4 regions of the Oceanobacillus sp. CF4.6 genome follow, and region 2 is predicted to be linked to each of the others. Evidence: riboswitches for the same ligand, from Rfam matches in the RefSeq annotation. Region 2 holds a riboswitch; each other region holds the start of a gene.
The links. Region 2 has a riboswitch for cobalamin ahead of ACHABU_RS00570 (DUF4430 domain-containing protein). Riboswitches for the same ligand answer to the same signal wherever they lie in the genome.
Positions count from the first base shown of each region.

Region 1: linked by a shared signal. The riboswitch ahead of ACHABU_RS08115 (ribonucleoside-diphosphate reductase subunit alpha) and the one ahead of ACHABU_RS00570 (DUF4430 domain-containing protein) in region 2 are both predicted to bind cobalamin.
Region 3: linked by a shared signal. The riboswitch ahead of ACHABU_RS05375 (ABC transporter substrate-binding protein) and the one ahead of ACHABU_RS00570 (DUF4430 domain-containing protein) in region 2 are both predicted to bind cobalamin.
Region 4: linked by a shared signal. The riboswitch ahead of ACHABU_RS14595 (acyl-CoA thioesterase) and the one ahead of ACHABU_RS00570 (DUF4430 domain-containing protein) in region 2 are both predicted to bind cobalamin.

Region 1 covers NZ_JBIMEX010000003.1:261,830-269,962, reverse strand. Annotated here, with positions in the region: gene ACHABU_RS08135 (MBL fold metallo-hydrolase) at 1-85, shown strand, start outside; gene ACHABU_RS08130 (ABC transporter substrate-binding protein) at 279-1,265, shown strand; gene ACHABU_RS08125 (ABC transporter permease) at 1,372-2,364, shown strand; gene ACHABU_RS08120 (ABC transporter ATP-binding protein) at 2,357-3,151, shown strand; cobalamin riboswitch at 3,353-3,550, shown strand; gene ACHABU_RS08115 (ribonucleoside-diphosphate reductase subunit alpha) at 3,676-5,910, shown strand; gene ACHABU_RS08110 (flavodoxin) at 5,907-6,341, shown strand; gene ACHABU_RS08105 (ribonucleotide-diphosphate reductase subunit beta) at 6,322-7,365, shown strand; gene ACHABU_RS08100 (hypothetical protein) at 7,437-8,133, opposite strand, start outside.
Region 2 covers NZ_JBIMEX010000001.1:95,695-103,827, forward strand. Annotated here, with positions in the region: gene ACHABU_RS00540 (RecQ family ATP-dependent DNA helicase) at 1-36, opposite strand, end outside; gene ACHABU_RS00545 (helix-turn-helix domain-containing protein) at 38-1,105, opposite strand; gene ACHABU_RS00550 (ferredoxin) at 1,219-1,470, shown strand; gene ACHABU_RS00555 (hypothetical protein) at 1,542-2,747, opposite strand; gene ACHABU_RS00560 (RNA polymerase sigma factor SigX) at 2,744-3,280, opposite strand; gene ACHABU_RS00565 (ECF transporter S component) at 3,532-4,047, opposite strand; gene ACHABU_RS00570 (DUF4430 domain-containing protein) at 4,051-4,479, opposite strand; cobalamin riboswitch at 4,650-4,821, opposite strand; gene ACHABU_RS00575 (ATP-binding protein) at 4,892-6,658, opposite strand; gene ACHABU_RS00580 (response regulator transcription factor) at 6,658-7,374, opposite strand; gene ccsB (c-type cytochrome biogenesis protein CcsB) at 7,486-8,133, opposite strand, start outside.
Region 3 covers NZ_JBIMEX010000002.1:362,601-370,733, reverse strand. Annotated here, with positions in the region: gene ACHABU_RS05400 (acyl-CoA thioesterase) at 1-284, shown strand, start outside; partial or broken gene ACHABU_RS05395 (hypothetical protein) at 420-485, shown strand; gene ACHABU_RS05390 (hypothetical protein) at 530-673, shown strand; partial or broken gene ACHABU_RS05385 (DUF981 family protein) at 683-958, opposite strand; gene ACHABU_RS05380 (GNAT family N-acetyltransferase) at 1,022-1,534, opposite strand; cobalamin riboswitch at 1,970-2,175, shown strand; gene ACHABU_RS05375 (ABC transporter substrate-binding protein) at 2,334-3,356, shown strand; gene ACHABU_RS05370 (FecCD family ABC transporter permease) at 3,319-4,383, shown strand; gene ACHABU_RS05365 (adenosylcobinamide amidohydrolase) at 4,388-5,857, shown strand; gene ACHABU_RS05360 (cobyrinate a,c-diamide synthase) at 5,887-7,260, shown strand; gene ACHABU_RS05355 (cob(I)yrinic acid a,c-diamide adenosyltransferase) at 7,382-7,933, shown strand; gene cbiB (adenosylcobinamide-phosphate synthase CbiB) at 8,021-8,133, shown strand, end outside.
Region 4 covers NZ_JBIMEX010000009.1:160,297-168,429, reverse strand. Annotated here, with positions in the region: gene ACHABU_RS14630 (acrylyl-CoA reductase family protein) at 1-510, opposite strand, end outside; gene ACHABU_RS14625 (PaaI family thioesterase) at 515-961, opposite strand; gene ACHABU_RS14620 (alkene reductase) at 1,024-2,085, opposite strand; gene ACHABU_RS14615 (alpha/beta fold hydrolase) at 2,158-3,000, opposite strand; gene ACHABU_RS14610 (TetR/AcrR family transcriptional regulator) at 3,220-3,795, opposite strand; gene ACHABU_RS14605 (GntR family transcriptional regulator) at 4,468-4,854, shown strand; gene ACHABU_RS14600 (ATP-binding cassette domain-containing protein) at 4,851-5,267, shown strand; cobalamin riboswitch at 5,627-5,807, shown strand; gene ACHABU_RS14595 (acyl-CoA thioesterase) at 5,948-6,430, shown strand; gene ACHABU_RS14590 (DUF3219 family protein) at 6,506-6,799, shown strand; gene ACHABU_RS14585 (GNAT family N-acetyltransferase) at 6,950-7,513, shown strand; gene ACHABU_RS14580 (class I SAM-dependent rRNA methyltransferase) at 7,578-8,133, shown strand, end outside.

The DNA.
Region 1 (8,133 bases), on a different contig from region 2:
ACTTCAGAAACTCGTTCGCAATTTTAAGACTATCGCAGTCCCGGATTATGGGAAATATGTAGAAGGTCAGGCAAAAGACGAATAATTTTTAGGGATGGTGTTATCATAAACCATCTCTTTTATTTATACATAGGTACTAAGTAATAGTGGAACTTTTTGGAAGATTGCTTAAAACAACATTTCTGGACTAAAAAAGTTATCGCAAATGAATAAATAGTATGATATAATCACGTTTAAATATTTAGAAAACAATTATCGTCGAATAGGGGGAAATAAACGTGAAAAAATTATTAATTTTAATGGTAGCTGTTGCTATCATCACATTGGCAGCTTGTGGCTCTGATGATGAAGCTGACAGCGGATCTTCAGAAGGTGGAGATACATATAAAGTTGGTGCGACACAGATTGTGGAACATCCTTCTCTTGATGCAGCCTACGAAGGATTTAAAGATGCTTTGGCAGATGCAGGTCTTGAGGTGGAATATGATTTCCAAAGTGCCCAGAATGATCAGAACAATGTTAAACCAATTTCTGATGGATTTGTAGCAGATGATGTTGACTTAATTTTTGCGAACTCAACGCCAAGTGCGCTTGGTGCGCTACAGGCAACGAGTGATATTCCAATTGTTTTCACATCTGTTACAGATGCTGTAGATGCAGGTCTAGTACCATCAATGGATGAAGCTGGGGAAAATATTACTGGTGTCGTTGACCTCCATCCAGAACAAATTGATGCAACCGTGGAATTTATTAATACTTATTTCGAAGGTGCAACGATTGGTATGGTCTACAACGCTGGTGAACAAAACTCTGTTTCCCAAGTTGAATCCGTAAAAGCAGCAGCTGAGGAACAAGGGTTGGAAGTAGTTGAGCGTACTGTAGCCAATTCTGCGGAAGTACAACAGGCAGCAACAACACTTGTCGGTGAGGCAGATGTATTCTACATCATTACGGATAATACGGTAGTATCTGCTTTGGATAGTGTAGTTGGAGTTGCAAATGACCAGGATATTCCACTAATTGTGGGTGAGCCTGATTCACTAGCTGGTGGTGGTTTTGCCACATTTGGCATCGATTACCATACAATTGGTTACCGTACTGGAGAAATGGCAGTAGAAATCTTGACAGGTGAGATGTCACCAAGTGATTTCCCTGCTGAGTATCCACCGGAAATTCAATTATTTATGAATAAGCAAGCTGCAGAAGAACAAGGTATCGAGTGGAATTCTGAATGGGACGATCAGGCACAATTTGTAGAGCAATAATCTTGTTGGGGCCGGGTATTTATCTTATCTGGCTCCTTTAATATTCACTGAAGCAATCTATATCTTTTATACATACTTTACTTAGACGTAGCGGGAGGAAAGAATTATGTTTATATCAATGTTCGGTGCTGTGGAATCAGGAGTTATTTATGCCATTATGGCTTTAGGCGTTTACTTAACCTTCCGTGTATTAGATTTTCCTGATCTGACAGTAGATGGAAGCTTTGTTACAGGAGCGGCAGTAGCAGCTCTATCCATTGTAAATGGCGTCCCTCCAGTGCTTGCAACATTGTTTGCATTGCTTGCTGGATTTATTGCGGGATGTATAACTGGTTTATTACATACAAAAGGTAAAGTGAATGCACTGCTTGCAGGGATCTTGATGATGACTGCCCTCTATTCAATTAACCTCAGAATTTTGGGTCAGCCTACATTATCCATGCTTAATGAAACGACAGTATTTAATCAGCTGAATTCCATTTGGACGATGACTGGAATAGATGATGTGTTAAATGGGCTTCTTGCCGCATTCGGATTAGATCGATTCCCGAATACATGGGGAATCGTATTGATTATGCTCATTGTTACCATTGCCATTAAGCTGATTACAGACTTTTACTTGAAAACGGAAGTAGGGTTGGCGTTAAGAGCAATTGGGGACAATAAAAAGATGATCCGAAGTCTCTCAGCTAATACAGATAACCTAACGATTGTCGGTGTTGGATTGTCGAATGGGCTTGTGGCACTTTCTGGTGCGTTAATCGGTCAGCTCGGGGGATTTGCAGACGTAAATATGGGTATTGGAATGATCGTCATTGGTCTGGCATCCGTTATTATCGGTGAAGCTCTCTTTGGTACAAAAACAATCGCTAGAGCAACATTGGCAGTCATCGGCGGAGCGATCATCTATCGTATGATTGTTACGCTTGCACTTCGAGTAGACTTTCTCGAGACAGGCGATATGAAATTGATCACGGCAATTATTGTTATTATTGCATTAGTAGGCCCAAGAATATTTCACGCGAGAAAAGAAAAGAAACGAAGACTTCTAAAACGTCAGCAGCTTAGTGCTCAGTCAGGAGGGAAAAATCATGCTTAATATCGCTAATATTTCCGTAACGTTTAACGAAGGTACGCTGGATGAGAAAAAAGCATTAAACGGTATAAATTTGAAAATGCAACAAGGAGACTTTGTAACGGTCATCGGTAGTAATGGTGCAGGTAAATCAACATTGATGAATGTGATTTCCGGTAACATTCAGCCTGATGTTGGAGATGTTATCATTGACGGGAAACAAGTGGTTCACCTGCCGGAATACAAAAGATCTGCATTTATCGGCAGGGTTTTCCAGGACCCAATGGCAGGAACAGCGCCATCCATGACAATTGAAGAAAATCTTGCGATGGCCTACGCACGTAACAAAAAAAGAAAATTAAAATCTGGAGTAACGAAGAAAAGAAAAGATTTGTTTCGGGAACAGTTAAAAACATTGAATCTTGGATTGGAAGACCGTCTATCCGCCAAGGTTGGTTTGCTGTCGGGTGGTGAAAGACAGGCACTCTCGTTATTAATGGCGACATTTACCCAACCGAATATCCTCCTGCTTGATGAGCATACGGCAGCATTGGATCCGTCCCGTGCAGAATTGATAACATCACTAACTGAAAAAGTAGTCCGGGAATCTGGCCTAACGACGTTAATGGTGACGCATAATATGCAACAGGCCTTGGATCTTGGAAACAGATTAATTATGATGGATAAAGGTCAAATTATATTTGAAGCACAAGGAGAAGCCAAACAGGAACTCACTGTAAAAGATCTTTTGAATGAGTTCCAGCGTATACGTGGCGAACAGTTTGAAGACGATCGGGTAGTTTTGGGATAATTATGTTGATAAATAATGTTAAACAAATACACACGCGGTATGTTAAAAATGCGTGTGTATTTTTATATTACAGTTTTATTAGGTTGACCCTTAAAAACTCTATCAATCTAGAAATGAACGATAGAAAAAGATTGCATAAGTAATATCATTATGCTACTCTTAACACTAGATATTGACTTATCAGAATTTAAAAATACTATATATTGTATATAAAGTTAAGGTGACATAACATTATTTGTCTTAAAAGGGAACTCGGTTAGATTCCGGGACTGTCCCCGCAACTGTAAGTGTGGATGAACGAGAATTCCACTATATTGTTCGTTTAACGGCAGCAATATGGGAAGGACTCTAGTAAAACGATACACAAGTCAGGAGACCTGCCTTCAACTTTGAGTTTCACTTCTCCGGGAAGAGAGATTATGGGATGATAGGAATACAAACTATTTCTGTCGTTTTATAGTCGTTCATCCTTTGGGGAAGGACGGCTTTTTCATTGTACATATAGATATAAGGAGGTAGATCTGATGGTTACAGGTACCATTAACCAACAGGACAAAATTTTACAGACGATTAACGAATCTACGAAAGGACTATCCGTAGAAGTAAACCAATTGATGGAGAAAGCAATGAAAACAATCAATCAGGATACACCAGAAGAAAAAGCAATGGATATCCTTATAAAAATAGCCTTGGAAAACATCGATGAGTCGAATCCAGACTGGACGTTTTCGGCAGCAAGAATTTATTTGAAGGAGCTTTATCGTAAGGCAGCGGCCAATCGAAGCTATAGCGAGGATTCTCGTTATGGATCGCTGTATCATTTGGTGCAAATGTTAACCGATAAAGGGATATATGCACCAAACCTTTACTCCAAATACTCGAAAACAGAAATGGATCTTTTTGAGAAGTTAATTCAACCAGATCGAGATTATCTATTTAACTACTTAGGTATCTATACAATTGCAACGCGTTATCTGGCAACAGATCATAACAAACAGATTTATGAACTTCCCCAGGAACGCTGGATGGTCATAGCGATGTATTTAATGCAGGATGAAGACTTGGCAAAGCGCTCCAAACTGGTGGAGGAAGCTTATTGGGCTTTAAGTAATCTGTATATGACAGTGGCAACGCCAACACTTACAAATGCAGGAAAGACACATGGACAGTTATCCAGCTGCTTTATTGATACGGTGGATGACAGCCTGCAATCGATCTATGACAGCAATACCGATATCGCCAAGCTCTCCAAAAACGGCGGGGGCATAGGTGTCTATATGGGGAAAATACGTGCCAGAGGGAGCTCTATTAAAGGATTTAAAGGAATGTCCAGTGGCGTAGTTCCGTGGATTAAGCAATTAAACAATACAGCGGTAAGTGTTGACCAGCTTGGTACGAGAAAAGGTGCAATTGCCATCTATCTAGATGTTTGGCACAAAGATATCGAATCATTTCTGGACTTGAAGCTGAATAATGGCGATGATCGCATGCGCGCGCATGATATTTTCACGGGTATATGTTTACCGGATTATTTTATGGAAAAGGTCGATAAACGGGAAGATTGGTATTTATTCGATCCTCACGAAGTACGCCAGGTGATGGGATTTTCGCTGGAGGATTTTTATGATGAGGAAAAAGGAAATGGCGAATGGCGGAGGAAATATGAAGCTTGTGTACAATCGGATGCGCTATCCCGAAAGAAGATAGCTGCCATAGATATTATGAAGCGGATTATGAAGTCACAGCTTGAGTCAGGAACTCCGTTTATGTTTTACCGAGATGAAGTTAATAGACAGAACAGCAATTCACATAATGGAATGATTTATTGTTCCAATTTATGTACTGAAATTACCCAAAATCAGTCCCCGACTCAATTTGTAGAGGAATTTCTTGAAAACGAAAATACCATTATTAAAAAGTATCAAGCAGGTGATTATGTTGTTTGTAATTTAAGTTCGATAAATCTTGGAAAAGCAGTTCCGGATAATGTGTTGGATCGTCTGATAAAAATCCAAGTACGTATGCTTGATAATGTGATTGATATCAACACATTACCGATAAAACAAGCAGAACTGACGAATAAAAAGTACCGTGCAATCGGACTGGGTACGTTTGGCTGGCATCATCTTCTTGCCCTTGAAAATATAAAATGGGAAACAGAAGATGCAGTTAATTATGCTGATGAACTGTATGAAAAGGTTGCCTTTCTAACGATAAAAAATAGTATGGAACTGAGTAAGGAAAAAGGGAGTTATCCGGCATTTGAAGGTAGTAAGTGGAGTACGGGTGCTTACTTTACGGAAAAGGGTTATCGAAGTGAAGCTTGGGTCGCTCTTTGGGCAGATGTTGCCATGCATGGCATGCGTAATGGCTATTTAATGGCTATTGCTCCGAACTCAACGACCGCAATGATTGCAGGGTCCACCGCAAGCATTGATCCGATTTTTAATGTATTTTACAATGAGGAGAAAAAGGACTTTAAGATTCCGGTAACAGCACCAGACTTAAATCATCATACGTACGATATTTACCGCCGTTCCGCTTATATTGTCGATCAGCGCTGGTCGATTAAGCAGAATGCCGTCAGACAGAAACATATTGACCAAAGTATTTCATTTAACTTTTATGTACCAAATACCATTCGAGCATCAGTTTTACTCGATCTTCATCTCCAGGCATGGCGGGAAGGGCTGAAGACCACGTATTATGTACGGTCAACATCCAACGATGTCGAAGAATGTGAGTGGTGTGAAAGTTGAAGGCTCTTATAGCATATGTATCCTATAGTGGGAACACAAAAGAGGTCGCTGAAATCGTGGAAAAGAAATTAAAAGACGAAGGTGTCACTGTGGATAATCACCGAATTGGTATTGACGCACCCATTCATCCGGAGTGCTACGATTATTTTTTTATTGGAACATTTACATGGGAAATGGGGAAAACACCCGATGAAATAAAGGATTTTGTCCTTGAAGTTGGATATAAACCAGACAATATAGCGGTATTTGGTACGGGTGATACCCAATTCGGTGGAGACGAATTGTTTTGCAAAGCTGTGGATAAATTGTGGAAATTTTACGAAAGTAAGTGGAGCGGTTTGAAAATTGAGCAGTCTCCAAGGGGAAGTCAGGAACAAAAAGTGGAATCGTGGGTGGAAGGAGTGTTGCAGCATGCCAAGAGCTTTGCTTGAAAAGGCGAAAACATTGGAACCATTAAATCCGAACAAGTCAACCGCCCTATTTGGTGGGAAATCGAGTGGAATTCTCAACTGGAATGATATTGCTTATCCACATTGGCATAAAATGTATAAGCGATTAGTCGGGAATTATTGGCAGGCGGATGAGGTCAATATGTCTAGTGATGTAAAGCAGTTTTCATCCTTGACTGTTGAAGAACGCGAAGCATATCTCAAAATAATCGGCCTGTTATCCACATTGGATGCACCACAAACGAGAACAGCGTTGTTGATATCTTTATATGCCACAGATCCTGCTGTTCAGTCGATCATGGCGGTCATCGCACAACAGGAAGCCGTGCATAATGAGAGTTATTCCTATGTGTTATCCTCTGTTGTTTCACTGGACGAACAAAATAAAGCATTCCAGCTTGGGAGAACAGATAAAGTGTTGCTGAAGCGAAATGCCAATCTGGTGGAGCAATATAATAACTTTGTGGATAACCCAACAATGGAAAATATTTTAAAAACATTGGTATACACATCCTTATTGGAAGGAATGTTTTTCTATTCCGGTTTTGCCTTTTTCTATAATCTGGCACGGCAAAATAAAATGGTCGGTACCTCAACCATGATCAGTTATATTAATCGGGATGAACTGGAACATGGCCGCTTTATCGCGGAATTGTTTCGAGCTACACTCGCAGAAAATCCAGAATACAATACCGAGGAATTTACCAATTGGGTATATACTCATTTTCAAGAATCAGTTGTTTTGGAAATCGAGTGGTCCAATTATGTTTTGGAAGACGTAGACGGAATTGATCTGGATGAAATGGCTGGTTATATTAAATATCGTGCCAATAAGATGCTGCGAATGATGGGATTAAGTGAGGTTTATCCAGAACATGTGGATAACCCGATGAAATGGATTCGTGCCTATGTGGATAATTTCGACGGAACAAAGACCGATTTTTTTGAACAGAAGTCACGGCAATATACGAAGACGAGTGATTTAAATGGATTTGATGATCTGTAATCTAATGTAACCAAAATAATAAGCGGCATGGAGCTTAGGAATTTATTCTAAGCCTCATGCCGCTTTCAATTCTAAATTTCATTCAGTAATACAACGTCACCTGTAACAGCATTTACACCATATTCACAATCGATTTTTCCGCATAAAATATAGCGGTTTTGCCTTTTATCAAATACATATACTGGTGTGATTTCAATATGCTCACGTAATTTTTCAAATGCTTCCTCTTTAGTAAGCTTTGGATCTTCAGCTTTTTCGAAATGCTCAAACATATCCAAGATGATGCTATTGTCTGTATAGTTAACAGGCTGGTAATTTTTCTCATCAATGATGAGTTTAATTTTCCGATCGATCACACGGGCATCGGGTGCAGCTGGTTTTAGTTGAGCAAAAATATACCCCTTTTCGCGCCATAAGCCTGTTAACTTCCATTTTCCGCTATCATTAGGGAATTCACTTCGGAGGAAATCTCTGCTAGCTCTCTGGGCATGTTGCTGATCATCCATTGTTAATACCTCATTGGCTGGAGCCTTCTCAACATTAAAAACTTCTTCAAGTGTTGCTTCCAATGAAAGATCAATTTCTCGTTTTGAAAATCTTTCTTGAATTGGCTCCTGCCATTCCAGAAGAACATCTTTTTGTTTAAAGGATCTTGGACTCTCTACTTCTTCAAATGAAATCGTGCGCTTTCCATCATTCGTTACAAAAACCGTTGCGGTCCCGAAAATTGGCTCCCATTTTTCTTCGTTTTCAAGTGGGATTTCGAGC
Region 2 (8,133 bases):
TTTTAACGTATTTTCCAGTGTAGATGTATTCTGCATGTTAATCACCTATTCTTAATAATTTCTTATTTACTGCCAGAACAAGCCGTATTTGAAAATAACTGATATTTACGTTCACTGAATTTTTAACATCCTTTAATTTAAATGATTTTTCTTTATTCAGTACGTTGATTACTTCCTTTTGATCATCGATAGATATGTAATTATTTAAAGGGAACTCTGAATTGTAAAGGGCAATTTCCACAATATGATCATGAATCGTATTCGTTTTCAGATTCCTCATCGCAGCAATCTGATCAATCGAATAACCTTTTTCTAATAATTGATTTGTCTTATTTGCTGAATGTGTAATTTGATTCGTTTTGTTTAAATCTTTTAACATATAGACATGTAGCGGGAAATGTTCTTTTTCTTCATAAATCAGAGTTATCATTCTGTGGACAATGCCTTTTAGTAGTAGGTGAACATCATCTTCAGTAAGGTGAAATTTTTGAGATAACTGGTTTGTGCTTAATCCAATGTTTTTATACCCTGTCAGTCGATCAACAAACATAGTAGCATCTTGGTCCGGTAAATTCTTTAAGATGGTTAGGAGTTCATCATAAAGCGCTACGGTAACATCCTTTTCTGAGTTCTTCATTGTTCTATACATTTGTTTGACCCATCTCTCAGCAGCATGGTTATCTGTGACTGGGATGAAGTTGAAGGAACGCATCTTTATATTTGTTAAAGTTTGTACGAGTAATAAAATTCTGAGGTAGAAAATGTCTGCTGTTTCATTATATTTTAATCCGTTAAAATATTCGATTTTTAACTGGTCTTTGTGTTCCTCAAGCCAATTCACCCCACAATTAGATAATTGGAATATACTGTTTTGATTTTCAATCGGATTTAATAAACCACTTTCAACCAGCTTCTTTATTTTCCTGTTAAATTTCTCTTTGGTTAGGAAACTATAGATACCATAAAACTTATCCAACCGGTAGATATGCGCATCCTGAACCGTTTGGATCGATTTTTTACCTTTTAATAAATGATATATACTTGATACGGTTCTTTCTCCCTGTATTTTAGCTACGCATGTAAGGATGATACCATTAAAAATCAAATGAAAATCCCTCCTCTAAAAAGATAATGGTATAGAATAACAGATGTTATTGAAATCATAGGTAATCAGATTTAGAATAGATAAAGTGGGTTTAAATTATAGGAGGAAAATGAATGTCGAAATACACGATTGTTGATAAAGAAACATGTATTGCCTGTGGAGCTTGCGGTGCTTGTGCACCACAAATATTTACTTATGATGACGAGGGGCTTTCCTATGTTTCCATCGACGAAAATGCTGGAACATCAGTTATTCCTGATAAACTGGTAGATGACTTACTTGATGCCTATGAAGGTTGCCCAACGGACTCAATAAAGATTTCTGAAATGGCTTTTAATGGAGACCCATTAAAATTTGGGGAATAATATAATATTCCTAGTATATAGTATACATTTAAAAAGTGTTTTTGAAAAATATTTTTCAAAAACACTTTTTACTATTCTTCATTTCTTATATCAATTGGATTTGCAGCAACAGGTACAGGAATCGGGTCAGAAATGTTGTATTTACCGATTTGATCAAATGGAAAATTTATAAATTGAACAGATTGATACCCATAGCTTTTAGCGGTCATAAGTATAGCTTCAATCATGGTCATTTCTTCTTGCCCATTTTGGGAAACTGAACCTTCATCCAATGTTAATGTGAGCAGGTTCTTAGATGAATCGACGGTAAATTGAACTTCTTCTGGTATTGTTTGATCGATATTGAACTCTGCCTGTTCTATTTTCATTTCGGCTAGTGCATCCTGAATGGACAGGTTTAAATTTGGTATGGGAACTAAAAATTGATTATTGTAACGTTTGTATATTAATTTTTCTTCTTTATTTAATAAAATTTCCTCAATAACACCATATGGACCAAGCTCAACTCCATTGGCATCCGATTGAAAAACTGCTTTATTAATACCATACGGCGTGAACATAGCGGAAAGCATCTTTTCAAAAAGATAGGCGTTTGTTGAGCCTTCCCCAATCGAAAATTTATCTCCAAGTTCAATCAGCACTTCGGATTCATTTAGCTCAATAGAGGCATTATTTAGCATATATTCATTTGTAGCCCATTCTTCATTGTCTATATAATATTTTAGTTCATTATAATATTCATTTAGATTGGCGTTGCCGCTTACGATAAACGAAATAGGTATGATATATTGCTGTTGAAGGTCTGATAATGCAGCATAGACAATTTTCATTGGTTCATTAGACTCCTGAATGACATAGCTTTCCAACGAATCATCATTAGGAACTTTTATTTCATCCATTATTTCAGAGTTTTGTACAACAGATTCTTCGCTTCCCATTTCCAACTGGTCCTCATCTGAGCTTTCCATTAGTCTGGAACCCTCAGATTTTTCAACATTTGTTGCTAGATCGACATCAGAAAACTGCTCAGAATTTTGGCCCACCAGATTGTCGTTATTCAACATAACTGGAATAATAATAATGAAAGCCACGGCCATCATGGTTGCCAGAACGGGGATTAGTTTTTGCTTTTTCTGTCTCTTTTTTGTTGGTGAGGGGTCCGTAAGGCTTGAGGAGATGCGGTGGTATAATACATTTTTTTCTGTATCATCTTTTATTTCAGGCATTTCCTGTAACCTATCAATGATTTCCTGTTGTTCTTTATCTATTTGCCTCATTGAGCATCTCCTTCTTTCTCGTTTTGTTCAAGCAAGAGCTTTTTTAATGTTTTTAGACCTCTATGCTGTGTTGTTTTAACTTTGCTCACACTAAAATTAAGTATTTCAGCTGTTTCCTGAATAGAGAAGGATTGCAGGTATCTTAGAATTAATACACTTTTTTGATCGATTGTACATTTGTCAAGATATCTATAGATTTGCTTCATCTGCTCATTTTTAATAGCTATTTCCTCAGGTAAATCATTTTCATCGGGAATGGATTCACCTTTTTCGGCCCAGTCAAAAAGGTCGATGATTCTACTTCTTTTTCTCTTCAAATAACGGAAATAATCATATGTAACATGTCTTGCAATAGAAAAGAGCCATGTTTTTTCACTGCTCTCCCCCTTAAAGTTTGGGTAAGACTTTAATACTTTAATATATACTTCTTGAATAAGATCTTCAGTCGTTTCTTTCTTTTTCACCATGTAAAAAATGTACTGGAACAGATCCTGATGATAGTTATCATATAACTTATCGAAAATGGCCTTCATGGAGACCCTCCGTTCAACTATATAGTCGTTATTCATATAAAAAGGTTACAATCATACTATATGGTTTGTAATAAAAGCGCAACCTACTGGAAGTGTATGTAAGCCATGATTCACGGAACTATATTATAATAGGTAACTCAACTTTTGCAGAGTAAAATTGAAAAGATGCTTGGTAGAATTAGTTGGCATGGAGATACACATTTTATTGATGCGAAATTGAAGTAGATAAAGAAAAGAATACCAACTGCAAATCAGTTGGTATTCTTGATTGTAAATCTCTTAACAGCATAGTTACTAAATAAATGAGACATAATTGGGTATAAGAGAATAATAAACACTGCATTACCAATAGCATGACTTGTATCAAATGGAAGACCTGCAATGTAATAAGGCCAAAATTGTCCAGTTATTTGATAATTGGTTAATGATATGACAAAACCATACAGATATCCACTGAATACCGCGAAAAGCACCGTGATAAATAGAGGTACACGTTTAAATATTTTACTCAATAAACCGCTTAAAACACCAATGATACCCCATGAAATAATTTGCCATAATGTCCATATCCCCATCCCCATAAGCATGTTGGAAAGAAAGGTTGTCACAATCGCTAAGAGTATTGCTGATAAAGGGCCGAGTATAATGCCGCATATTATAATCAGTGCAGTTACTGGTTGAACATTTGGAATAAACTGGAACACATATCTTCCTGCAATTGCTATAGCAGCCAATAAAGCTATGATTGTAATCTTATATGTGTTCATCGTCTATTCCCAGGATTGTAAATCAAAAACAACTATATCACCAGGAGAAAGTTCGTATTCGTTAGCCCCTACAGTTGGCATTTCATCGTTAACGAAGAACATCCAAGCGGTTTGTTCCTCATCACTTGCTTCGACTCTTTCAATTGATGTAATAAATGCACCATCAAAGTCTGTTTCAATGTAGAAATTTTTCTCCATAACATCCATCAGTATATCGCCTTCTTCAATCGCAATCTCCTGCTCAGTTACGAATTCCTCTCCTTCATTTATCGAAATCGTAATTCGAACAGAATCCTCAGCCACCTCTTCGGAATCAGAAGTTTCATTTGTACTTACTGAAGTATTTTGTTCGGTGTTATTCTCAGATGAACATCCAATCAATAAACCTACTGTCATCAAGATTACTGCTAATTGCAAAATCCATTTTTTCATTGTTTCCCCATCCTTTTGCATTCATGTTACTGGAATTAATCTGTATTCTATAAAAGTATAAAAAAAGTCCGCCTTTAAGTAGTTCAGGCGGATTAAAGACAAACAAATAATAATAGCTGTTACCATGCTTATGTATTTGTATGTCTCAATCGCTTATACCCTCGAAGCATTGAAACAATTGTCTATTGGCAGGTCTACTGACTTATGATTCAAACCTACTTTAAGCCCTTCCCATATGGATTACCATACAGTGGATTGCTTATTTCGTAATCATTTACAGTTGCGAGGACAGTTCCAGACTTCCACTGGATTCCCTTTAATACCAATAACAATATTCAATTATATTATACGATTCAATTCCAATACAAAGTTATCATAGCATAAGAAAATTAAATAGAAAAGCTTTAAAACTTTAAATATTTTCATGATTCTGTGGTAATTTGAAACTGAAAGTAGTCCCTTGATTTAGTTTACTTTTTACTTGGATGGTCCCTTTGTGTGCATCAATTATATTCTTAGCAATGGCAAGACCCAGTCCAGTACCTTTCTTTTCTTTACTCCGTACTCTGGATTTATCAGCCTTATAGAATCGCTCAAAAATAAACGGTAAATCTTCTTCAGGAATCCCACTGCCGCTATCATTCACTTCCACATAAAATTCCTCCGGTTTGTTTGTTACTGCAACCCGGACAGTCCCGCCCTTCGAAGTATGCCTAATCGCATTGTCGATAAGATTGGTAAACACTTGCTCAATTCTGTCAGGGTCAAAACTGGTATTTGGAAAGTCAACGTTCATTGTTAGTGTAAGATCAATCTCGTTATCAGAAGCGAGACCTTTGAATTTATTTACAATTCGTTTGATATAGGATTCAATACCCAACGTTTCCACGTTTAAGTGAATTTGGCCTGATTCCATACGTGCAAGGTCAAGCAGTTCATTAACGAGTCGACCCATTCGTAACGATTCTTCGTGAATAATTTGGGCCAGCTCATTTTTTTCCTCTTTTGTATCGGCAATATCATCGACAATTGCTTCACTGTAACCTTGAAGCATGGATATTGGAGTGCGTAACTCATGTGAAACATTGGCTATAAAATCTTTTCGTAATTTATCCAAACGTCTTTCTTCTGTCATATCACGAATGACAGCTACAGCACCCCTTACATAGGACTGGTCGTATAAAGGTGTCATCAGCATTACGAAATTTCTTCCTTGAAGACTGATCTCTCTTAAAACTGCCTGTTCCCCATCGATGACTTCTTTTAAAGCTTCTTGAAGTTCTGTTGGAAGTTTTCGACTCTCATTCATTACAACATCATTCTCAAAATACCATCCATCGATATATTTCTGGGCAGGCGGATTTATGACCAGAATGTCTCCCTTCCGATTGAGAGTAACTACTCCATCTGCCATCGAACTAACGATACTGGATAATTGTTCCTTCTCCTGACGTAAAGCATTAATATGAAACTTTAGCTGTCTTCCCATTCGATTGAACTCTACAGCAAGTTCTCCGATTTCATCATGCGTCAGTACTGGAACCTTTGTATTAAATTCACCTCTTGTAAGATCATAGGCTGCTTCGCGCATCTTAATTAAAGGTGATGTTATTCTAGTAGATAGAAATACTGCAAAAAAGGCAGTAAGCATAATAGCAATACCTGCGCTGAGTAAAATTAATTTCGTTGTTTCTGCCTTGGTTTGATTTATGATGTCAAGAGATTGAAACACAAAAATTGCACCACCATTTTCGGTGGGCGATCCAACGATAATAATCTCTTTATCTTGTTCCGGAAGATTAATTTGCTTTTGGATTTTGTTTTGCTTTTCAATTACTTCATTTACTTCTTTCCTGGATTCAAGCCATTCATCGCCTTCGGAAACTAAATCATCATCGCTGCTGGTAGAAAGCCAAATATCCTCTTCACTATAGATAATTGCGATGCGGCTAGTTGGGTCTTTCAGCATCTCTGTCATTTCTTCAATGAAATTTCTATCCTGCCCCCGTTCAACCAATGAAGAAATTTTTGTAGCCGTTTGCATCATTTCATTTTCCGCTTCTTGTATATGGAAATTTTCAAAGAATTGCATGAGAAATACAGACAAAATAGATAATACAAAAGCAACCAGCAATAAAATAGTTAACGAAAGTTTACCTACTACACTTTTCCAAAACATTATGCATCATCAACTTCGAATTTATAACCAACTCCCCAAACAGTCACAATCATTTTAGCTGCCGATTTGGAAACGGTACTTAATTTTTCCCGCAGTCGTTTAACATGTGTGTCCACTGTGCGAAGATCACCAAAAAATTCATATTGCCAAACTTCTTTTAATAAGTGCTCCCTGTTAAATACTTTATCGGGAGATTTGGCAAGAAAACAAAGCAATTCATACTCTTTAGGAGTTAGACTAACTTCCTCTCCATCTGCAGTAACTCGATGCGCATCATCATCAATCGTAATATGTGGAAATACCATGATATTTTTTGAAGAAGTGTCCACTTCGTGAAAAGAGGATGAAGATACTCTTCTTAATAAGGCCTTCACACGTAATACCGCTTCCCTTGGACTGAATGGTTTTACAATATAATCATCTGCTCCAACTTCAAAACCCTGCACGCGGTTTCCTTCTTCGCCTTTTGCAGTCAGCATAATCACAGGAGTGTCTTTTTCCTTCCTTAGTTCCTGACAAGTTTCAATCCCGTCCATTTCAGGCATCATAATATCTAGGATAATCACATTATAATCATTATTTAAAGCCTTTTCCAAGGCATCCTTTCCATTTTCTGCTTCTTCTACGATATAATCCTCACGTTCAAGATACATGCGAATAAGTCTGCGAATTCTTTCTTCATCATCTACAACCAAAATCTTAGCATTTGAATCCATGTCCATGTTAGCTCCCCCTATATTAATCTCTAAAGTAGATTATAAACCATATTGTGATAAATGTATAAAAAACGAGGTATCATTATGATACCCCGTTCTGTAATGAAAAGTCTAAGCGTATGAATGAAGACCGGCAAGCACTAGGTTAACAACAATCAGGTTAAACATGATAATGGCGAATCCTGCTACCGCTAGCCATGCTGATCTTTCACCATGCCATCCCCTTGATAAGCGCAAGTGTAGGAAAGCAGCGTAAAAGAGCCAAGTAACCAGTGCCCAAACCTCTTTCGGATCCCAGCCCCAGAAACGACCCCAAGCAATTTGGGCCCAGATGGAAGCGAAAATTATGCCACCTAATGTAAATATTGGGAAACCAATTGTAACTGAGCGGTACATTATTTCGTCCAACAAATCCGGTTTTATATTTTTAAGCAATGGTTGGATTTTTGCAGCAATCCGTTTACGTGTAAACAATCTGACAAGACCATATAGAATAGAACCAGTAAGAATAGACCAGATTACGGTATTAAACTTGCTTCCAGAATCTGCTCCTTGCATCCAGGATGGTGTCTCAAACAATGGTTCCATGACTCCTTCTGTCAGAAGGGTTCCATCAATTGGTCCTGCAATTGCAGGTAACTGATAGTCTGTTGTGACCATGCTATTCCCTTGCTGATATTCGAAAGTCGCATTGTAATTTATGACATTGAAAGCGGAAGTAATGACGATAAATCCAATAAATAAGAACATTGTATAAAT
Region 3 (8,133 bases), on a different contig from region 2:
TGTTTACTCCTGATCATTCTTTTGATAATTGGAAAATGATTATTTTAAATATCAATGTGGATTACCTCAGTCAAATATATTTTGGAAAAGAAGCGGAAGTGCGAACCTGGGTGAGGAAAATTGGAAATTCCAGTTTAGAATTATACGAGGAAATTCACCAAGGTGGAACACTTTGTGCTAAAGGGAAAGCAGTATATGTGAATTTCAATGTAGAGGAACAGCGCTCAGAGTCAATTCCAGTGGAGATTAAGGAAGAATTGGAAAAACATTTGTACGATAAATAGGGGGGATGAAGAAAAATAATTGTAGTCTTTATGTTAAAAAGGTAGAGCCGACACGAGATAATTTTAAATTAATCTGAGAAGAGTTTCATGATTTAAGATGGAGAAGCAGTTACAGATCTACGAAATAATGAATCTATTTATGCAATAGTTGAAGAAACGGTAAGTCATTTTAGGGGAATTGATATTTTAATTAATAATGCTGGTGTTTTATCAACCAGTTTTGCTATGGATGTCTCCGAGGAGGATTGGGATATGATGTTTCTTTTGGGAACGTTATTCACACAAATATTTCATCTTCCTATTTGGCTAGACATATTGGTTTGAAATCTGGTGTTCCTATTGAGGCTCCAGCTTTAACTCTCAATCGTTTATGTGGATCGGGTATGTAGGCAATTGTTTCAAGTACACAAAATATTTTCATGTTTCATATAAATGTTAGATTTTCTCCATAAAAGTACAGAAATCCCTAAAAGCATTACTCCGAATGCAAGGGAAGGCTCACCAAATATAATGTCATCGAACGGGAATCTGATTTCTGCAAGAACCCAACTTAAAGTCATATGACCACCTGTAGGCGTCAAAATAAATCCTGAAATTGCAAATCCAACAGACCAACCTTTTAATTGTCCTATTTTATTTTGTTTCAATTTAGTAAAAAAACTTATAATTAAAAGTAGTGCAACACCTGACGCATCCCCTTTAAATTTACATGCCTGTAAAACAAAAAAAGGGGCTCATTAAGAGCTCCTTTTAAAATTCATAATAAAGGCTTTTACAATGATTCCGTCATTCATCGGTTCTAAATCGAGTTCCGGAAGACGCTTAAATCCCATACGTTCATAAAGAGATAACGCTTGTTTCATAAAAAAGGCAGTATGAAGACCGATTTGTGCGTGTTTTTCTTCCCTTGAAACGTTTAAACAATGTTCCACTAACGCTTTTCCGATTCCTCTTCCACGAATATCCGGGTCCACCGAAAGCATTCGTATTTCTGGATATTCTTGAACATTCTCGCTAAATTCATACGCTTGAATAGAGGGAGGGAACAAAACAACACTCCCGACAATACGACCGTCTAGTTCGGTTACGTATATTTTTGCATTGTTTTTGGTATCATTATCCGAAAGAATGGTGCTTTTTAATACTTCCCAATGTTCTTTTGGAACCGATTGTTCATGTTCCTTGTAACTTTTTAACCGAAGGCTTCGAACCGCTTCTATTTCTTCAGGATTCATTTCTCTGATTTTCAAGTCCATTCATCTCCTTTAATTATCATTCTATCTTAATTATATACACCAAAGTTTTGCTTTTTGTAAAAAAACATTATTTTAGTTGCAAAAAAAGGAAGATGAACAACAATCTTAGAAAGTTGAATAGATTTTGAAAAAAACTATTTAACATAACCACTAGAAAGTAGTCAAACAACTTCCCATTACCATAACAAAATCTTTCAAGTAAGAATAATACACTAGTAAAGTGGTGAAACATATGAAACTAGAAAACAGTGCAGCAGTCATTACTGGTGGAGCAAACTGTCTTATTACCAGTATTCATTTGTATAACTTTGATAGCCTCTTTGAGTTTTTTTAGAGTCACTGAGATAACGGACGATAAAGCATTCTTACCACGCTAGGGTTTTCAATTTACAAAAAAGAGGAACTATTCTATAATTATCATTAACATAAAAAATAATCAGACAAATAGGTTTTTAAATGACTCCAATATGGAGATTCATTTAAAACGAAGAGGGAAGTTGGTGCAAAACCAACACGGTCCCGCCACTGTGAGCGATGAGGAAGGTTAAAAAATACCCACTGTGTGATTTACATGGGAAGGGTTAACCAACCGTTGATTCGTAAGTCAGGAGACCTGCCTATTTGTTTTTTAAGCTTCCTCGAGGAAAAGGAATGTTTAAAGTGCATCGTAATCTATCTCTCGTAGGTTTTGTGTCATACAGACCTGCTTTTAGAATACATATGTACCTTTCACATTTACGCTTTTCCATAGGGAATGGCGTTTTTTTATGCAAAAATATTAGGAGGAGAAAAGATGCGCGGCAATTTTTTTAAAAAGTGGGGATTATTAGGTCTTGTTCTTTTATTAAGTATTATGATTTTTGCAGGGTGTGGTGCACAGGAGGAAGAACAAACAACACAAGGTGAAGCAGGTGTATCTGATGTTGAAGAAACAAATGAGGATACTGATAAGGAATTAGAAGAAGGAAATGAAGAATTATTTCCGGTAACAATTACAGATGATGCTGATCAAGAGGTTACAATTGAAACCGAACCTGAATCAATTGTTTCAATTCAACCTAGTAATACCGAGATTTCATTTGCCCTCGGATTAGGTGATAAAATAATTGGTGTTTCAGACTATGATAACTATCCCGCTGAGGCTCTGGAAATTCAAAAGGTTGGTGCACAAGATATGAATGCGGAACTTATTCTAAAGCTTATGCCGGATGTAGCACTTGTTACTGATTATCATTACGAAAATCATCAAGATATTTTGAACCAATTTGAAGAAGTAGGAATTAACGTGATAGTTATTGGAAGCGCAACCTCTTTCAACGATGTATATGACCAGATTGAAATGATTGCGACTGCAACAGGAAGTCAAGCACAGGCGGAAGAAATGATTACAGATATGCAAGAGCGCCTCGAATCTATTAAAGAGAAAGCAGAATCTATTACAGATAAAAAGAAAGTTTGGGTTGAAGTGTCACCAGCCCCAGATATTTTTACAACAGGTCAAAATACGTTTATGCATGAAATGCTAGAGTCGATTAACGCCATAAATGCTGCAGAAGAAGAAGAGGGATGGGTGAAACTTACAGAAGAGGAAATTGTTACTTTAAAACCAAATATTATTATTACGACTTATGGGTACTATATAGAAAATCCGGCGGAAGAAGTATTGTCTCGTGAGGGATGGGCGGAGGTTCCTGCCGTGAAAAATGAACAAGTATTTGATGTTGATAACGATACGGTTACAAGGCCAGGTCCTCGCCTAATCGAAGGGGTGGAGACACTTGCTGAGCTCATCTATCCGGAAGTATTTAACGAGTAAAATCGTTTGGTTGTATGTTTTAAGTGGAGGGCTTGTACTTGGTACAGCTCTCCTTGGTTTATTGGAGAGCAGTGTAACCATCCCCATTCCTACAATTTTACATATCGTTTCTGAAAATGCTTTAAATATTGGATGGCTGAACGATATTCCTAAAAATGAAGAAATGATCATATGGAACATCCGTTTACCAAGAGTTTTACTTGCACTCTGTGTTGGTTCATCTCTAGCATTGGCTGGTGCTGCCTTTCAAGGACTTTTACGAAATCCATTAGCAGATCCTTATACAATTGGAGTTTCATCAGGTGCTGCTTTAGGGGCAGTGTTCGTTTTGTTTTTTCAGGTAACCATTATTGGATTAGGAAGTTTCACACTTCCAATATTTGCAATTATTAGTGGATTTATATCTTTGCTCATTGTATTTGGCTTAGTTCGATTAAGCAATAAAGGTTTAGCAATTGAAACGATAATCCTGGCAGGAATTATTGTAAGTGCTTTTATAGGATCTATCGTATCTTTAATCATTTCATTAGCAGATCAGGATTCCATGATGGAAATTATCTACTGGCTATATGGAAGTGTTGCCATGAGGGGGTGGAGTCACGTTCAGCTAATCCTGCCCTTTATGCTTATTGGCATCTTTATTCTTCTCATTCACTATCGTGAGTTAAATGCACTAGCATTAGGTGAGGATGCGGCTGATCACATTGGAGTAAATGTAAAAAGAGGGAAAATATTTATATTAATTGGTGCATCGTTATTAACAGGTGCTTCTGTCGCGGTTTCTGGTTCAATAGGGTTTGTTGGTCTTGTGATTCCCCATCTCGTTAGACTTGTAACAGGTCCGAACCATCGACACGTCCTGCCATTATCTATGCTAGTTGGGGGAGCTTTTCTAATTTTAGCAGATTTAATTTCAAGAACTATCATTGCTCCGAGTGAACTTCCGATTGGTGTCATTACAGGGTTAATTGGTGCTCCAATCTTTGCGGTATTACTTGTTCGAGAAAGGATTAATAGGAAGGGGTAGAATCATGATTAAAATAGAGAATTTAGCAGGCGGATATAAAAATACCCCCATTATTAAAGACCTTCATCTAGAAATTGACAGAGGAGAGTTTTTTATGCTACTCGGGCCAAATGGGAGTGGTAAAACAACATTATTTAAACTCATTACAGGTCAACTGCCCATTCAGAAGGGGAAAATTCTTCTATCTGGAAAAGAAATAGCGTCTCTTTCGAAGCTTGAAAAGGCAAGGAAAGTGTCCGTACTAACACAAGAAGTCCAAGTTTCATTTGATTATACAGTCGAGGAAATCATTAGTCTTGGACGTTACCCGCATCAAAAGGGAATCATTAAGCAGTTGTCAAAAAAGGATCGAAAAGTCATTGAAGATGTCATGGAATTAACTCAAATAAGTCAGTATCGAAATACCCAATTGCGAATGGTTAGCGGTGGGGAAAAACAACGCGTCCTGTTGGCAAAAGCTTTGGCACAGGAGCCTGAAATTTTGCTTTTAGATGAGCCTACCAATCATTTGGATATCAAACATACATTCCATATGTTGGATTTGATAAAGGAACAACAACAGACAATGGGATTAACAATTTTTGCTATATTACATGATTTAAACATAGCTTCCCTATATGCAGATCGTATTGGCTTACTTGAAAAAGGAAGATTATTAGAAGTCGGGGATGTAGACACATTAAGGAATGAAAATCAATTAAAAAAGGTGTACGAGGTCGAGGTGAAAACACAGTCACACCCAGCTGTACCGAAACCACAAATTCTTATGACACCACAACACACTACAAAGAATAATCAATATGACTTTGATAGTTCTTATAAAATAGTGAAAAGCAATGCGTATATTCATATTCAATTTGACCAAGCCTTACGAACTATATCCAACGGGGTCATAGGAGAAGGGATACAGTGGTTAAAGCATTTTTGTAACTTTCATGTTGAAAAGCACTATAATTGCTCTGATCCTAAGAAGGATTTGCAAGCTTGGATGGATACATACCAAATACCTCATGAGCAGGCTGTCGGAATGATGACAGCTGTCAACCTAGAAGATATGGTTATGGAAATAAAAGTAATGGAAGGCATTGAAATAATGGTCGTTGTAACTGCTGGAGTTGGGAATGCTGTTGATATATCGTCTCGGTATTCAGCAAACGCTACCTCCCAAATTGGTACGATAAATACAATGGTTTTTATTGATGCACATTTTACGGATGGAGCACTTGTAAATGGCTACATGTCTGCAACAGAAGCAAAAGTGAAGGCCTTACAAGACCTTGATATAAGAGACTCCGAGTCGACTACAATTGCAACTGGTACATCAACAGATGCTTTGCTTCTAGCCCTTACACAGCAAGGGGATGTCACGCCCTATGCCGGGTCAGGAACACCTGTGGGAAAAGGAATTGGTCAGTTGGTATATCATGCAACAAAGAAGGCAGTAAAGAAATACTTAAAGAGAGTTCAAAAATAACGGATTCTACTAGAAAGGCGGGGCTTACTATGACAGAACGACGGATGGTAATAGCGGGAACTGGTAGTGGTGTCGGGAAGACGACCTTATCGATTGGTATCATGTCGGCTTTAAAAAAGCGTGGACTAGAGGTTCAAGGGTTTAAATGTGGACCTGATTTTATTGATCCTTCCTATCATACAGCGGTTACAAACCGGTTGTCTCGTAATCTGGATAGTTGGATGTTAACGAAAGAAAGCCTGCTGGATGTTTTTACACATGGGAGTAAAAATGCTGACATTTCTATTATCGAAGGTGTGATGGGCTTTTTTGATGGAAAAGGACCAGAAACAAATGAAGGAACTACTGCAGAGATTAGTATGATAACAAAAAGTCCGGTACTGCTTGTTGTTGATTGCTCGAGTATGGCCAGAAGTGCTGCTGCGATTGTAAAAGGGTTTCAATTGTTTTCAGATGGAACAAATATTGTAGGTGTGATAGCAAATGGTGTGGGGAGTGAAAGTCACTTTCAGTTAGTGAAGACGGCAATTGAACAAGAATGTGGTATTCCTGTAATCGGTTATTTAAAACACGAAATTGATATTGAAATCCCTGAGAGACATCTAGGACTTCTTCCTTCTATTGAAAAAGGTGATCTTGATCCACTCTTAAATACATTAGGAGATTTGGTCCTTGAAACAGTAGACATTGATAAACTCCTTGAATTATCGGTTGCTGCTCCATTAGCAGAAAGTAAAGGACTTTCACTTTTTGATAGAAAGGGAGAAACTTCCTTAAGAATTGCGGTAGCGAAAGATGCAGCATTTAACTTCTATTATCCTGAGAACTTAGAAATAATGGAAGCAAACGGTGTAGAAATCGTTTATTTTTCTCCATTAGAAAATGATGTGTTGCCAGACCATGTGGATGGACTCTATCTTGGTGGAGGATTTCCTGAAGAATTTGCTAATTTACTTGATTCCAATCATAAAACAAAACAATCATTGAAAACTAACATTGAAAATGGATTACCTACTTTAGCGGAATGTGGGGGATTCATGTATTTGACAGAATCCATTGAAACGACGGAAAAGAAGAAACATGAGATGGTGGGAATCATTCCAGGTGAAATAAAAATGCAGTCCACATTAGCTGCATTAGGTTATAGAGAAATCAGTGGGCACCAAAATAACTTTTTACTTAGAAATCACATAGCAAGGGGGCATGAATTTCATTATTCTACCTATCTATCAGCTGAAGAAGATGTTCCATATGCATACGAGACAAAAGGTATGAGAGGGAAAAATAGAGAAGGCTATTTAGCTTACAACTTAGTAGCAGGTTTCACATATATTCATTTTGCCTCTTGTCCAGCAATCGTTGGTAATTGGATTGAAAAATGTATTGAAACGAGAAGGATGTAGAGGTAATCGTGTAAAACAGTAATAAAAATCTAACTGAGTAAAGTGTTTGAGATATTAGGAACGAATCTAACGTGAAATTTCATTGTGTTTCCATCTATTAATTACAGGAGGTTTTAGCATTATGGGAAATGAAAAGAGAAATAGAAAAGGACTAACATTGGTTTATACAGGGGATGGAAAAGGGAAAACAACAGCGGCTTTAGGTTTAGCATTAAGAGGGGTTGGCAGAGGTTTTAATGTAAAAATCCTTCAGTTTATTAAATCACCGCGACGGTCATATGGTGAGCAAATTGCACTTGAAAAGTTAGGTGTTGAGATGGTTCAACTAGGAATTGGTTTTACTTGGTTAAAAACACCGGAGGAACATAGGGAAGCATTGAAGAAGGCCTGGCCGATAGCTAGAGATACCGTCATGGGTGGAGAATATGATTTAGTGATTTTAGATGAATTAAACAATGCTTTAGCGATTGATACATTTCCAATCGATGATGTTTTACCATTAAACGAAGTGATGGACATGATTGAAAACAAACCTGCACATGTTCACCTTGTCATTACAGGAAGAGACGCGAAGCAGGAAATTAGGAATGTAGCCGATCTCGTATCTGTAGTGGAAGCTGAAAAACATTACTACAACGAAGGAGTAAAAGCTGTTAAAGGAATTGAATTATAGACTTTGGGAGATAAAGTAAAGGTGCCTTGCTCTTTTATGAATGTAAGTAAGGAAGTTTTTAAAAACTATTAAAGGGATTCAAAACTAATGGGAAATCATCTAATTGTTATTATGTTTGCCTTTCTAATTGACTTTGTTATTGGTGATCCCCCCGCGCTACCACATCCAGTTAGGTGGATAGGGAGTGGGATTAGCCTTAT
Region 4 (8,133 bases), on a different contig from region 2:
AGCTAAAATATTTACCGCAACGCTGCCTACTCCTCCTGTTGCACCAGCTACTAGAATAGGTCCTTGGCTAGGTTCTAATCCATTATCTTCTAGTCTTTGAACGGCTATTGCAGCAGTTAATCCTGCTGTTCCAAGAACCATGGATTCCTTTAAAGATAACCCTTTCGGAAGAGGAACAACCCACTCTGCAGGAACACGTGCGAGTTCACTATAGCCGCCAAAATGACCTGTTCCTAATTCGTAGCTCGTAACAATAACTTCATCACCTTTTGTAAATCGTTCGTCTTTTGAATCAATAACCGTTCCAGCTAAATCGATTCCTGGCACAACAGGATAGCAGGATACAAACTTATTTAGGATGGCTACTGCACCATCTTTAAAGTTTACGCTAGAATAGGCTACTTGAATGGTTACGTCGCCTTCTGGAAGGTCTTCCATACGTAATTGTTTGATTTCTAACTTGGTTTGATCATTTACATTGTCTAGTACCATCGCTTTGAAATTATTCATTTTATCATCCTTTCCTTTCTCTTTTATGATTGGAATTCCCTTTTAAAACCATACACGTACTTGTTGAATGCGCAACAAGACTCTTTTTTTCATCATAGATATGGCATTCCAGCAATCCAATTGTGCCGCCCTTTTTTATTATTTGCCCCTCAGCTCGCAGTTTCGATTCAAAAATAGGTTTAAGGAAATTCAACTTAAGTTCCACCGTCGTAAACAATTCGTCCTCAGCAAGTGTACTAATAAAAGATAATCCCATTGCAGCATCAGCTATATCACCCAGTATCCCGCCATGCAATGTGCCCATCGGATTATGCAATCTTTCAGAAGCTTCTATTTCAATAACGACTCTGCCTTCTTCAGCTTCTACCACCTCAAAGCCAAGTACTTGCGCAACAGGGGCACCAGGTATTTCACCCGTCATCATTTTCTTTAATCTTTCTAAGTGACTCATTATCCACAACTCCTAAATAATAAATTTTACTTTTAGGGTACCGCTAATATTGAATAATTAAATTAATCTTTTAGAAACGGATAATCTACATAACCTTGTGCACCACCGGTATAGAGCTTATTTAAATCCGGTTCATTTAGAGGGGCATTTTTCTTTAAACGCTTAATGAAGTCTGGATTAGCTAGTGCCCAAATCCCTACTGTTGCGACATCTGCTAGACCATTATCCAAATCCATCGTAAGTTGTTCAAGCGGACGTCCCGCTCTATTTACCAACAGTGGCTGCGTCCATAATTGGCGTATTTCTTGTAATAAGGGTTCATTGCCAAAGTGCATAATATGAAGATAAGCCAAATTAAGCTTATTTAACTCCCCTATTAAATAACGATACATCTCAATATTTGTATCGCCTTCCTCAATTCCGTTCAATGTTCCTTGAGGAGAAAACCGAATTCCCGTTTTTTCCGAACCAATTTCATCAATGACTGCTTTAGTCACTTCAATTGCAAATTGAGCCCGGTTTTCAATTGTTCCACCATAGGCATCTTGCCTGAGATTTGAGTTTTCACTAAGGAATTGTTGAATTAGATATCCATTTGCCCCGTGAATTTCGACTCCATCAGCTCCAGCTTCAATTGCTGCGGCTGCAGCTGTACGAAATTCTTGAATGACTTCTTTTATCTCATTTTGACCTAATTCCCTAGGAGTCGGGATATCTTTCTTCCCCTCAGCTGTATACATTTCTACTCCAGGTGCAATAGCTGAAGGTGCAACCGGTTGTCGATGATGGGGCGTATTGTCAGGATGTGAAACACGCCCTACATGCATGAGCTGAATGAATATGCGAGCCCCTTCATTGTGTACGCGGCTCGTTATTTTCTTCCAACCTTCTATGTGAGATGGTGTATAAATCCCTGGTGTATTTAAGTACCCTTGGCCGTCATCTGAAGGTTGTGTACCTTCACTTATGATTAAACCAAAAGAAGCACGTTGACCATAATATTCAGCCGCTAACTCTCCCGGAGTGCCATCAGGTAAAGATCTATTTCTCGTCATTGGTGACATACCTAAGCGATTTTTCAATGTAGAGTTTCCAATACGAACCTCTTCAAATAGATTTTTCATTTTTACTCTCCTTTTTATTAACATATTATAAACAATTTAATATCTATGACTAATTGGTTTTTACCCTCTCAATTACTTAGAATCAAGAAATAGGTTTACATGTTTGGCAAATAGTTCTGGATACTGGAATAGATGTCCATGACCAGAATTAGGATAAATAATCAGTTGTGCATTTGGTAAATGCTCAGCTAGAATATAACTATTTTTTGTTGGTACCATTACATCTTCAATGCCATTGGTGACAAGCACAGGATGAGGAATGTTTTGCAACCAATCGTAATTATGATCAGTCTTCGGTTGGGCCCACTTTGCAAGGGCTTTTAGTTGAGCTGCTTGTACTTGATCTGAACTTTCAAACTGTTTCTGATTCATAATTCGTTGTAGAGACTCCATCCCAGCAGCTTTACTTGTTTCGGTTGAACGATAGAAGAAGAACATGAAATTATCTAAAGCATCGTTTACATTTCCACCGTGACGTTTCATTCTCTCAAATATTACTGGATCTGGATTAACTCCAGCTTCTGGAGCAGAACCAGCTATAATGATACACCTTACCAAATCAGGCTCTTGTAATGCTAATTCCTGTACAACCATTCCTCCAATTGAAAAGCCCAGAACATCGACTTGTTTTAAATCAAGTGCTTTAATGAAAGTTGCTCCATCCTTTGCCATTTCAGCTATAGTAGATGGCGTTTTTACACTGGTTTCACCGACACCAGTATTATCAAAAAGAATAATTGGTCGACTTTCTGCTAAAGCACCAATCATATTAGGATCCCAGTTTTCCATTGTTCCACGGAAGTGAATGAAGAAAACAAGTGGAATTCCTGTTTCTTGACCGAATTTTCTATAGGCAAATCGGATTCCTTCAGCCTCGATATAACTTGATTTAGTTGGAATTGTAAATGTTGACATTGTATAGTCTCCTTTCGAACTTATTTGTTCGAGTATTTTGATATTGGATTTTATCTGTCGAGCTGTGACTTACTGTACATGTGGTGGTTATCTGATTTTCAATATAATTTTTCATTCTAATCTCTTGTAAAGGAAACAATTTACTCTACAAGTATACGTACAATTTTAATTGAAATAATTTGAGAACGAACATTCTCGAAAGAGTAGAAAAAAGAAAGCTTAATCCAAGACAGACAGTGTCATATCGATAATGCTTTCCAATTTTTCTTTATCATCGCTTGTTTTCGCTAATACTCGCAATCCCACTAATGAATTATGAATAAATTGGGAGAGATTTTCCGCATCATGATGATTTGATATTTCTCCTAATGTTTGACCTCGTAGCAATAGCTCGTACAGTAGTTTTTCAGTCTTTGAGAAACTATCCACAACTTTCTCTGCCACCTCTTCGTCTTGCAGGGATAATTCAACTGCTGTATTTACTGTTAAACAACCAATAGGTTTTTTTTCATTTTTATAAATTGCAATCTCAAATAAACGCCTGATGGCCTGTTTTACCGAATCCAGTGGCTTTACTTGCGAATCTATCTTGGTCCCTATTACCTCTTCATAGCGATCCAATGCTCTCATAAATAATGTGTGCTTATCGCCAAATGTATCGTATATACTTCTGCGATGGATGCCCATATGCGTGACTAAATCTTGCATCGAAGTTTTTTCATAGCCCTGTTTCCAAAAGAGTACCATAGCTTTTTGTAATACTTCATTTTCATCATATTCTTTGATTCTTGCCATCCAATTCCCCTCCTTTCTAAAAAACTATAGCAGCTCTTTATAACGTCGTTTAAAAAGTCTTTAAGTACTTAGAAGCTTGTTTTGAGAACGACCATTCTCATTTCTCTAAAAAAATATCACTTATCCCTTACCTTATATACCCTACGATATCATTTAGAGAACGATCAATCAATAAATAACTTCAGTAATTATTATGACATTTCTCTATGCTTCAGAACCATCGGATAGTGATTTTTTCTCAAATTATATTTCAACAAGAGAAAAATTGTTAATTAAATAAATTTTTCATCTTACATTATCCTGACTCTTGATTGCCTTGTTCCGCAATCTGGCCCGTTTGCTGAACAAAGACCAATCTAGACTCTTTCACTAAACTGCCCCGTTAGTTTAAGTGTAATCGTTCACAATATCTATATTTAGTTTAACATAAATTTTCAGATTACCTTGTAAAATCAAGCGAAAACTAATCAATTTTCAATTTAATGGTAAATTTAAGTATGTCAATTTACATTGATGGTCATTTTACATTACATTTTTAACGTTTGCGACAGGTAACAGAATCCGATGTCTGACTGAGACATTTTTTTAATTAACCTATTGTATTTTTCAGATAATAGAAGTATACTACATTACACGAGTAATGCACTAACTCGCATGAAGGGAGTTGCAGACTTGATTCTTAATTCCAATGGGTCGAAACCAATTTATATACAAATTGCAGGATGGATCGAAACAGAAATATTAAATGGAAAACTCAAAGAAGATGAAAAAGTTTATTCCCAATATAAGCTTGCAGAGATATTTACGATTAATCCTGCAACAGCTGCAAAGGGATTAAATATACTTTCTGATGAAAAAATTCTTTATAACAAACGGGGCCTTGGAAAGTTTGTGACCAAAGATGCTAAAGCAATCATTATGGATAAACGGAAAAATCAGACACTAAAGGGTTTGCTAAAGGAAGTGTCATTGGAGGCGGAAAGGTTAACCGTTGGGGAAGAAGAGTTAATTAAAATGCTTCAGGCTATTCATAACGAACGTAAGGGGGATGCGGAATGAATGTTATTGCATGTAAGGGGTTATCAAAAAAACGAGGACAACTTAAAGCTTTACATGATTTGTTTTTTTCGATTAAGGAAAATACGATTACCGGCTTAATCGGTAGAAATGGGGCAGGCAAGACAACGCTTTTAAAGATACTTACTGGTTATTGGAATGAAACATCTGGTGAGGTTAGCGTGTTTAAAGAAAAGCCATTTAATAATTTACTAGTCTCGGCAAATGTCATCTATGTGGATGATCAAATGGGTTTTTTTACGAGGCTGACATTAAAAGATATTTTAATCGAAGCGGAAAGATTTTATGTAAACTGGGATAAAAAACTGGCAATGCGTCTCTTTGATTATTTTTCTTTTTATCCAAATGATTTTCATACCATTTATCCAAAGGTAAAAAAAGTACATTTAATATGATTATCGACTTATTATCACGTTAGTCATCACTTAGAAGAGATTGAGGATTTACTTGAAGAGGTTCTGCTGATTGATCAAGTTAAAAAATACTTTCACCTTTCCATGGATGAATTGAAAGAATTTGCAATTGGTTTGACAGGAAGAACCGAAATAGTTATGCAGTGGGCAGCAAATAAAGAGGTAAACCACACAGGAACAGTAGGGGTAGACACAACTTATTGTGTCATAAAAAATGGTTATTTAAAGTTCCTGAAAACATAGAAATCAGTAGTGACTCGGATGTTTGGATAGAATATATAAAGTGATTGGGAAGCGTTCGATTCAATGAGCTATTAATAAATTATGTTATACTAAAAGGAATAAATATTTCGCTTTATGAGGACTTTGTATACAAAGTTGAACAGGGGAAGCTGGTGAAAATCCAGCGCGGTCCCGCCACTGTGAAAGAGGAGAATCCATCGAATTCCCTGTTTTAATAAAGGGAAGACAATGGGTTTGTTGATTCTGAGCCAGAAGACCTGCCATAAGGAAAAGTAGCATTTAAATCCTACGGGAGATAGGAGGGTGCATGAACTAATCTAATTTCTGTGCATTTTTTTGCAATGATAATGAGTAGTGTCATTCACAGGCATCTTCCGTAAAAGAAGGTGTTTTTTTATTTGATGAGGAGAAGATACAGTATGGATAAGATAGCTATTAGCGATACCAAAACAATTCAAACACGACTAGTTATGCCACCTGATACTAATCATTTAAATACTATTTTTGGTGGGAAAGTTCTTGCCTATATTGATGAAATTGCCGCTTTAACTGCCATGAAACATGCTAATAGTGCTGTTGTAACAGCTTCAATTGATTCAGTTGATTTTCTATCTTCGGCAAAGGTTGGAGATTCATTGTCCTTGGAGGCTTATGTTACGTATACGGGGACAAGCTCCATGGAAGTCCATGTCAAAGTAACCGCCCATGACTTAATAAGAAATGAAAAGAAATTAACGACAGAATCATTTCTTACCATGGTTGCAGTTAATGAAAATGGAAAACCTGTTCCGGTCCCTGGGGTATTCGCGGAGAGTGAAGTGGAGAAAGAGTTATATTCATCGGCACCAGCGAGAAAAGAGAATCGCCTACGACGTAATGCTTATAGGCAGAAACAGATGTAATGGCCAGGAGTTGTCCGACTAAACAATTTTGCTGAAAACGGTTAGTATTTATACTAAATGGTTGGAGGGATTAAAATGAACGAAAAAGTTGTGATTAACGACGTAACGATTGATGCTATAAACTTTCAAGAAGAAACAGTGAAAAAGGATGGAAGGGCATTAAAGAAAATAAGATTTGATTTTAAAGTAACCACAGAGGACTATCATGACATCACCACATTGCTGTATAAAAATGATTTCATGGTAAAGATGCCTGATAAAAGCCTTGAATTCCCAGCTGTTATTCATCGTTACTCCACCTCTATTACTAATTTGTATGAAGCAGGGGCGGTTGGCGATTTTAAATTGGAATTGTTGGAGAAAGCCTGAAGATCCACCTGTGACGTTCTTAGTCATAGGTTTTTTGGTATATGCAATAAAATCCACCCACAATTATCTGATTATCCTTTTATTATGAAGGGAATCTCCATTTGAATAGAGAAATAAATAATAATGAAATTTCTAAGGAGGTTGTTACATATGAATCCTTTTCTAATTGATTTTCCACAAAAATTTGAGACAGAACGATTGTTGATGAGGGCTCCCAGACCCGGAGATGGGAAAGCAGTAAATCAAGCAATTAAGGCATCTATTAATGAGTTGAGACCATGGATGCCATTCGCCAGGAACGTACCAAGCGAAGAGGAAACAGAAATTAATATTCGTCAGGCTTATATCAAATTTTTATCTAGGGAAGATTTGAGGTTTCATGTATTCTTAAAAGAAACGGGTGAATTTATTGTTTCTTCGGGCCTTCATCGAATCGATTGGAATGTGAGAAAGTTTGAAATAGGTTACTGGGCAGATAGCCGCTATACGGGAAATGGTTATGTTACGGAGGCTGTTGCTGGTTTGACCGATTTTGCTTTTAAGAAACTGCGAGCAAACCGTATCGAAATTCGCTGTGATGCCAAAAATAGAAAAAGTCGCGCTGTGGCAGAAAGATTAGAATTTAATTTAGAAGGAATTTTAATTAACGACGATATGTCTGCAGATGAAAGTGAGCTAAGGGACACTTGTATTTATGCGAAAATTAGAAAGTGATAGATATGCTTTTCCTTTGACCTTTAACATGCGATAATGACAAAAAATAGGATTGGATGAAATGATGACACAAATAATTGAATTAAAAGTAAAAGCGGACTTTATCGGTCACTATAAAAATAAATATCCATTGATTAATAAGGATGCAGTTGTGAATAACGAGTCATTGTCGTTGGAAGGTACCCTTGTCCATCTTGTGGATGATAATGGTACCTTTCTTGGCAAAGGATATTATGGAAAACAAAATAAAGGAATTGGATGGGTACTGTCTTTTAATGAGGGAGAGAAAATCGATTCCGTCTTTTTTAAAAATAAAATTTTGACAGCAATAAATAAACGTCAATCGTATTATAAAGATGAAAATACAACTGCATTTCGTCTTTTTAATGGGGAAGGTGATGGTATTGGCGGACTGACAATTGATTATTTTGATGGTTATTATTTAATCAATTGGTATAGCCAAGGGATTTTTTCGTTTAAGGAAAAGGTTATAAGTGTCTTAGATGAACTTGGTGATTATAAGGCTATATATGAGAAAAAACGCTTTGATACGAAGGGGCAATATATAGATGACGATGATTTTGTAAAGGGTGAGCGTGGTGAATTCCCACTACTCTTTA